Linked DNA regions of Desulfovibrio desulfuricans. The protein of the gene in region 1 interacts with the protein of each later gene in a pairwise test. Links are inferred from orthologs where the notes say so. Each region holds a gene or a part of one and is shown on either strand. Other genes may lie near its edges.

Region 1 (3,870 bases):
GTGCTCGCGCCCTTTACGGGCGAGGGCGGGGCTGTGGTGCTGGCTGCCGGGCCCATGGCCTCCGAGGGGCTTTCCGCCTCGCTGGCAGAAGCCGTGGGTGCAAAGCACTGCTATTTTTATGACGCCATCGCGCCCATTGTATGGACGCACTCCCTTAATATGGACGTGGTGTTCCGCGCCTCCCGCTATGGGCAGGAAAACGGCGAGGCCGACGGCGAGGGGGACTATCTCAACTGCCCCATGAGCCGCGACGAATACGATGTTTTTTATGCGGCCCTGCTGGAAGCGCAAAAGGTCTCTGCCCACGAGTTTGAGCAGGAAAAGCATTTTGAAGGCTGCATGCCCGTGGAGGCCCTTGCCGAGCGCGGCCCCCGCACACTGACCTTTGGCCCCCTCAAACCCGTTGGGTTTGTGGACCCGCGCACAGGGCGCAGGCCTTGGGCCATTCTGCAACTGCGGGCAGAAAAGGCCAACAGTGAAACCTGCAACCTTGTGGGCTGCCAGACCAAGCTGACCCAGGGCGAGCAGGCGCGCGTGTTCCGGCTGGTGCCGGGCATGGAAAATGCGGAGTTTGCGCGTTTTGGCAGCATGCACCGCAATACCTATGTGAACGCGCCAGACGTGCTGGCCCCGGATTTGTCGTTGCGGGCGCGGCCCGGCGTGTATCTGGCGGGGCAGATCACAGGGGTGGAGGGATATGTGGAATCGGCCGCCAGCGGCCTGTGGCTGGCCCTGCTGCTCAATGCCCGCGCACGTGGCCTTGAACTGCCGCATCCGCCGGTGGAAAGCGCCCTGGGCGGGCTGCTCAACCATCTGCGCACGCCGGTAAAGCATTTTCAGCCCTCCAACGCGCACTTCGGCCTTGTGCCGGAACTGGGCGAAAGGGCGCGTAAAAAAGACCGCAAAGCCCTGTATTCCGCCCGCGCGCAGGAAACATTCGGCGAATGGCTTGCGGCGCAGCGCGAGGCAGGCGCTATTTAAGATGCTTGCAGCGTCCTGCGTTTTTTGTAATGATATTTGGCACACGTGGTTGTAATGGTTTTTCCGGCTCACACACGCAGGTACATGGCGCATCTATCAGGGTTTCAGAGATAAATTGCGGCAATGTGTCAAAAAAGTGTTGACGGCGGCATGGGGAGTAGCTATATAACCGCTTGCCTCATGTAGGAGCGTAGCTCAGGTGGCTAGAGCACTTCCTTGACACGGAAGGGGTCAACAGTTCAAGTCTGTTCGTTCCTACCAAATGACTCTTCGGGGATAGTTCCCCTAAACGGCGGAAGGCCTTGGCCCCGCCCATAGCACAGGTCGCTTGATGCGACCCGAAGACCGGATTCGGCGCAGTGGGGAGGTTTACCTCCCCACTTTGTTTTATGTGCCTCCGGGTATTTTTGTAAGGAGCTTTTCATGGAAGTCCGTGTGGAAGGGCAGATGGTGGAAGCCGGTGACTCCGTTGCTTCTGTCCTGCAAAAAGCCTTGAGCGGCAAAAAGTTCAAGGCGGCTGTGGCCGCGCGCGCCGATAACGGCGCTCTGCTGGATCTTTCCGCACCCCTGCCTGCCGGCTGCGCCGAGCTTGCGCCCGTGTACGCCGACTCGCCCGAGGGGCTGCAGATGATCCGCCATTCTACCGCCCACGTCATGGCGGCGGCGGTCAAGCGTCTCTTCCCCACTGCCAAGGTCACTATTGGCCCTTCCATCGACACTGGTTTTTACTACGACTTTGACGTGGAAAAGCCCTTCTCCAGTGAAGATTTTCCCGCTATCGAAGCGGAAATGCAGCGTATTGCCGATGCGCGCGAGCCTTTCACCTGCAAGGTGCTGCCCAAGGCGGAAGCTGTTGAAGTGTTCCGCAATATGGGCGAAGTCTACAAGGTTGAGCTGATTGAGAGCATTGATGCCGACACGGTGTCGCTCTATACCTGCGGTGATTTTACGGATCTGTGCCGTGGCCCCCACGTGCCGCACACGGGTTTTGCCAAGGCGGCAAAGCTCATGAGCGTGGCCGGAGCCTATTGGCGCGGTGATGAAAAAAACCGTATGCTTTCGCGCATTTACGGCACGGCCTTTGCCGACCAGAAGGCTCTGGACGCCTACCTGAAGCAGCTTGAAGAAGCCAAGCGCCGCGACCACCGCAAGCTTGGCCGCGAGTTGAGCCTCTTTACCTTCAAGGAAGATGTGGCTCCCGGCATGGTCTTCTGGTTGCCCAGAGGAATGATGGTGCGTACCATTCTTGAAGACTTCTGGCGGCGCGAGCATCTCAAGCGCGGATACGAAATCGTGCAGGGGCCGCAGTTGCTGCGCGTGGAAACGTGGCAGAAATCCGGCCACTACGACCACTACCGCGAAAATATGTATTTTACGCAGATCGAGGAAGACACCTACGGCGTCAAGCCCATGAACTGCATCTCGCATATGCTCATTTATGGCAACGAGCTGCACAGCTATCGCGATCTGCCCCAGCGTTATTTTGAACTGGGCGTGGTGCACCGCCACGAAAAGAGCGGCGTGCTGCACGGGCTGTTGCGCGTGCGCCAGTTCACGCAGGACGATGCGCATATTCTGTGCGCGCCCGAGCAGCTTGAGGGTGAAATTCTTGAGGTCATCCATCTTATCCGCGACCTCATGAATCTCTTCGGCTTCCAGTACAAGGTTGCCGTTTCCACCCGGCCCGAGAGCAGCATCGGCACGGACGAAGCGTGGGAGCTTGCCACCAACGCGCTCACCAGGGCTGTGGAAAAGGCCGGACTGCCCTACGAGATCAATGAGGGAGACGGCGCGTTTTACGGCCCCAAAATTGACGTGCGACTGCTTGACTGCATTGGCCGTGAATGGCAATGCTCAACGATACAGGTTGATTTTACCCTGCCGGAACGTTTTGACCTCACCTATGTGGGTCAGGACGGCGAAAAGCACCGCCCGGTCATGGTGCACCGGGCCATCATGGGGTCGCTTGAGCGGTTCATCGGCATTCTCGTTGAGAACTTTGCCGGTGCGCTGCCCACATGGCTTGCGCCCGAGCAGGCCCGTCTGCTTACCGTGACGGAAGCGGGCGACGAAGCCACCCTCAAGATGTGCGAAGAACTCAAGGCGATGGGCATTCGCGCCACCGCCGATACCCGTAACGAGAAACTGGGCTTCAAGGTGCGCGAGGCGCAGCTGGCCAAGGTTCCGTATATTCTGGTGGTGGGGGAAAAAGAAGTGCAGGCGGGCGGCGCCAATGTGCGCCTGCGCAATGGGGACAATATGGGGCTCAAATCCGTAGCGGAAATCGCCGCGCTGATCCGGACGGACGCCGAAGAGCCTTTCAAACAAGGAGGGATGCGCTATAGCTTCGCCTAATATGAGATTCCGTCGCGACATGCCGCAGGACGGCGTGCGTCGCAACGAGATGATCCGCGCCCGTGAAGTGCGCGTGATCGCCGCCGATGGCGAGCAGCTTGGAATTCTGCAACGCAACGATGCTATTGACCGGGCCAAAGAAGCCGGCATGGATCTTGTGGAAGTGGCTTCCACTTCTGAACCGCCCGTTTGTCGCATAATGGACTACGGCAAGTTCAAGTACGAACAGCAGAAAAAGAAGCAGGAAGCCAAAAAGCGGCAGGCCGTGGTGCAGATTAAGGAAATCAAGGTTCGTCCCAAAACCGACGATCATGATTACGAAACCAAGGTCCGCCACATTCGCCGTTTTCTTGAAGAGGGTGACCGCTGTAAGATTACGGTGTTTTTCAGGGGCCGCGAAATTGTGCATAAAGATCGCGGCATGGCCATTCTTGAACGGGTTGTGCAAGACCTTGCCGATATCGCCAAGGTGGATCAGGAAGCCCGCGCCGAAGGCCGCACCTTGCAGATGATGCTGGTGCCCAAAAAGCAGTC
Region 2 (3,882 bases), on another replicon or contig:
ATTGCCCTCTGCTCGGTGAACGCAGAATGGTAGATTCATGTTACGACAGGCAGTCGAGGTGGGAATCTGACTGAATTTGCGGGCTGCAACCATTCATCATAGTTGCGCATTCGATCTGTCGCCAACCCTGACTGTGGAATGACTTAAGCCATCGATACGCGTACTGCAGGCAACATTCCGTAAGCGTTTACTGAAGAAAAATGGCAGGGAACCGACCCAAAAACAGAAGGGAAACAGCTTTTGCGTGGCGGGAGTTACTTGGATGCAAAGCCTGATTTGCTGGCGCCTGATCTGCGCAGGGAGGCAGGGTGTTTTGGCGGTAGTCTTGAAGGTTACTGAGCCTGACAGATATCAGGGCAAGGGCAAAACGGCCTGAGCGCCATGTCAAAGCAATAAAAAAGGCGGAACCCTAAGGTTCCGCCTCAAAAGCACGGTATAAAACCGAACTTACTTCACTTCGACGGTGGCGCCAGCTTCGGTCAGCTGCTTCTTGGCTTCTTCAGCTTCTTCCTTGGACACGCCTTCCTTCAGGGTAGCGGGGGCGCCGTCAACCTTTTCCTTGGCTTCCTTGAGGCCCAGGCTGGTCAGAGCGCGCACAACCTTGATGACGCCGATCTTGTTGGCGCCAGCTTCCTTCAGGATAACGTCGAACTCGGTCTTTTCTTCAGCGGCTTCAGCAGCGGCAGCGGGGGCAGCCATCATCATGGCGGCGGCAGGCGCAGCGGCGGAAACGCCGAACTTTTCTTCGAGTTCCTTGATGAACTCAGAAAGTTCGAGAACGGTCATATTGGAGATAAATTCAACAACTTCTTCTTTGGTAACGGCCATGATAAGTCTCCTGATCTTTGGCTTTAGTGCAAATAATTCGATGGTTGCTTGCTATGCGGCGTTGGATTTCTGATCTTCGATACCCTTGAGGGCATAAAGCAGACCACGCACCACGTTGGCGAACAGCGAAACAAAGTTGGTGGGCACGGCGTTCATGGTGCCGAGCAACTGACCGAGGAGCTGTTCCCTTCCGGGCAGCTTGGCCAGTGCGTCAATCTGGGCGGCATCCATAGCCTTGCCGTCCAGGCTGGCGCAGCGAAGCTCAAAGAGCTTGCTTTGCTTGGCAAAATCGCTGAGCGCCTTGGCCACCGCCACGGGGTCATCGAACCCAAAGGCTACGCCGCAGTTATCATGGAACTTGTCCTTGATAGCGTTGTGCGTACCGTCGGTCAGAGCAATACGGGCAAGCGTGTTTTTAACGACGAGATATTCGCCGCCTGCATTACGCAGAGAAACGCGCAGGTTCGTCAGCTCTTCCACCGTCATGCCCTTGAAGTCCGTGATAACCGCAAAAGAAGCCTTGTCGGCGCGGGCCTTAACGGCTTCAATAATTACGGCTTTTCCAGACCTGTTCACGTGATACCTCTCACGTTCGGGGTTGCCAGGTGGAATGCCGAGCCAAAGAAGAAGTGTCTGGACAGGGTATTAAGAGCTTGCGCCCACCTGTCGTCTTCGACTCGAATTCCGTATCCTTAGACAGATTGTGGGCGCACTGACATACAGTGCGCCCACAGCCTTGAGAGCTTAGCCCTCAAGAAATTTTTTAACCTGAGTCATGTCAACCTTGAAGCCAGGGCCCATGGTGGTGGACACTGCCATGGAGAGCATGTAGCTGCCCTTGGCGGCGGAAGGCTTAAGGCGGTTCACGGCGTCAAGCAGGGCCTTGAGGTTGCCCAGAATCTTTTCGGGGCCAAAGGAAACCTTGCCAAGGGGAGCGTGCAGCACGCCAGCCTTGTCAACCTTGAAGTCCACGCGACCGGCCTTAAGTTCGGTAACGGCCTTGGTCACATCAAAGGTGACGGAGCCGGTCTTGGCGTTGGGCATAAGGCCACGGGGGCCAAGCACGCGACCGATCTGGCCCACAAGAGCCATAACGTCGGGGGTAGCCACGGCGGCGTCAAATTCGAGCCAGCCTTCCTTGACCTTGGCGACCAGATCTTCGGCACCCACAACATCCGCACCGGCTTCGCGGGCTTCCGCCTGCTTTTCGCCCTTACAGAACACGGCCACGCGAACGGTCTTGCCAAGCCCGTGGGGCAGGGTCACAGCGCCGCGAACCATCTGGTCGGAATATTTGGGGTCAACGCCGAGGCGCACGGCCACGTCAACAGTTTCGTCAAATTTGGCAAAGGAAGCGCCAAGCGATTTGCTGACGGCGTCTTCAATGCTGAAGCGTTCCTGAAGGTTGTTGCCTTCAAGCGCCTTGCGGAAATTCTTGCCATGTGTGGGCATGAGATAATCCTTTCGTTTTGCATCTCCTGCCGAACTTTGTCTTGCGCAAAGGCGGCAGTACAATTGATTTCAACGATGGCTGCCAAGCGTTTTAAAGCTACTGCAGCCGTAAGACCAGTGTGCCGTATATGCAACGAGCGCCCAAGGGCGCTCACGGCTTTAAAAGGGCCTTACTTAACGTCAATGCCCATGCTGCGAGCGGTACCAGCAATGGACTTCACCGCAGACTCAATGCTTGCAGCATTCAGATCGGGCAGCTTCAGCTTGGCGATTTCTTCAATCTGCGCCATGCTCAGGCTACCAACCTTGTTGCGGTTGGGTTCGCCGGAACCCTTTTCAATTTTGGCGGCTTTCATGATCAGCACCGAGGCCGGGGGGGTCTTGGTGATGAAGGTGAAAGAGCGGTCGGCGTACACGGTGATGACCACAGGAATGATCGTGCCCTTCTGTTCCATGGTGCGGGCATTGAATTCCTTGCAGAAACCCATGATGTTCAGGCCGTGCTGACCGAGGGCAGGACCAACCGGCGGCGAGGGGTTAGCCGCGCCAGCGGGGATCTGCAGTTTGATTTTGGCAACTTCTTTCTTGGCCATTTGAGTTATCCTTCATCGCTGCTCGCGCAGTTCAAGGCAAAGCCCTGTCGCGCGGGGGGCAAGTCATTAACCTTTGGATACCTGCACGAAATCCAGTTCCACAGGGGTCTGACGACCAAAAATGGAAACGGAAACGCGCAGTTTCCCCTTGTCGTAGTTGACGTCTTCCACAACGCCATTGAAGCCGCCAAACGGCCCTTCAATAACGCGTACTTCGTCGCCGCGGTCAAAGTTGAACTTGGGCCGTGGCGTTTCCTGGCGAGACTCCATCAGGGAGAGAATGCGCTGTGCTTCACTCTCACGCATTGGGGTAGGACGGTTTTTGCCGCCCACAAAGCCGGTGACCTTGGGGATGGACTGTACCAGATGCCAGGAAAGATCCGTCATGGTCATACGCACCATGACATACCCGGGATAGAACTTGCGCGTAGAGGTGCGCTGTTGTCCACCCTTGGTAGGTTCAATAACCTTTTCAGTGGGAACAACAACTTCCTCAATAAGCCCTTCATCCTGCCCGGTGCGGCGCAACTCGTTAATGGTCTTCTGCACACGCTGCTCGAAACCCGAGTAGGTGTGCACGATGTACCAGCGAGCCTTTTTGCAGAGCTCGGAAGTTTCGTCGATAACAGGGTCTTTCATATCGGCCTTCAGGACAATAGGGTCTTGATCAGGGAAGACAGACCAAAGTCCACCAGCCCCAGGATGACAGCCATCACGGCTACAAAGCCCAAAACGGCCAAGGTGGCTTTGCGCGTTTCCTGCAACGTAGGCCAGGTGACCTTGCGCAATTCGGCCTTGGCGTCCTCAACGTAGCGAGTAAACCGTACGACAGGGTTCGGGCCTTTGTCCGCCTTAAGGTCGGCAGCTTGAGCTTGTTTTTTTGCCATGGTGTAATCCGGAGATAAAAAATGGCAGGGCAGGAGGGATTCGAACCCCCAACATGCGGTTTTGGAGACCGCCGCTCTAGCCGTTAGAGCTACTGCCCTGCACACCGTCCGGGGGGCTTATC

The links. Proteins that work in one complex are often made in the same cells at the same time.
Region 2: the proteins of thrS (region 1) and rplA interact in binary tests that used the Escherichia coli proteins (3 or more experiments, as listed by UniProt). The link is inferred for Desulfovibrio desulfuricans from one-to-one orthologs.

Annotation. Positions count from the first base shown.
Region 1 is NZ_JANFYZ010000013.1:39,848-43,717, reverse strand. Bases 938-3,870 are described here. They hold thrS (threonine--tRNA ligase), read left to right. Parts: upstream 938-1,404; coding sequence 1,405-3,336; downstream 3,337-3,870. Other genes in these bases: infC (translation initiation factor IF-3), read left to right, coding at 3,338-3,870; trmFO (methylenetetrahydrofolate--tRNA-(uracil(54)-C(5))-methyltransferase (FADH(2)-oxidizing) TrmFO), read left to right, coding at 938-981. Outside these bases: more of trmFO, read left to right, coding at 1-937. UniProt on the Escherichia coli protein: Catalyzes the attachment of threonine to tRNA(Thr) in a two-step reaction: L-threonine is first activated by ATP to form Thr-AMP and then transferred to the acceptor end of tRNA(Thr). The rate-limiting step is amino acid activation in the presence of tRNA.
Region 2 is NZ_JANFYZ010000002.1:189,902-193,783, forward strand. What follows is about bases 427-3,371. They hold rplA (50S ribosomal protein L1), read right to left. Parts: upstream 2,281-3,371; coding sequence 1,573-2,280; downstream 427-1,572. Other genes in these bases: rplL (50S ribosomal protein L7/L12), read right to left, coding at 448-828; rplJ (50S ribosomal protein L10), read right to left, coding at 880-1,404; rplK (50S ribosomal protein L11), read right to left, coding at 2,451-2,873; nusG (transcription termination/antitermination protein NusG), read right to left, coding at 2,940-3,371. Also shown: more of nusG, read right to left, coding at 3,372-3,512; preprotein translocase subunit SecE, read right to left, coding at 3,521-3,760. UniProt on the Escherichia coli protein: One of the primary rRNA binding proteins, it binds very close to the 3'-end of the 23S rRNA. Forms part of the L1 stalk. It is often not seen in high-resolution crystal structures, but can be seen in cryo_EM and 3D reconstruction models.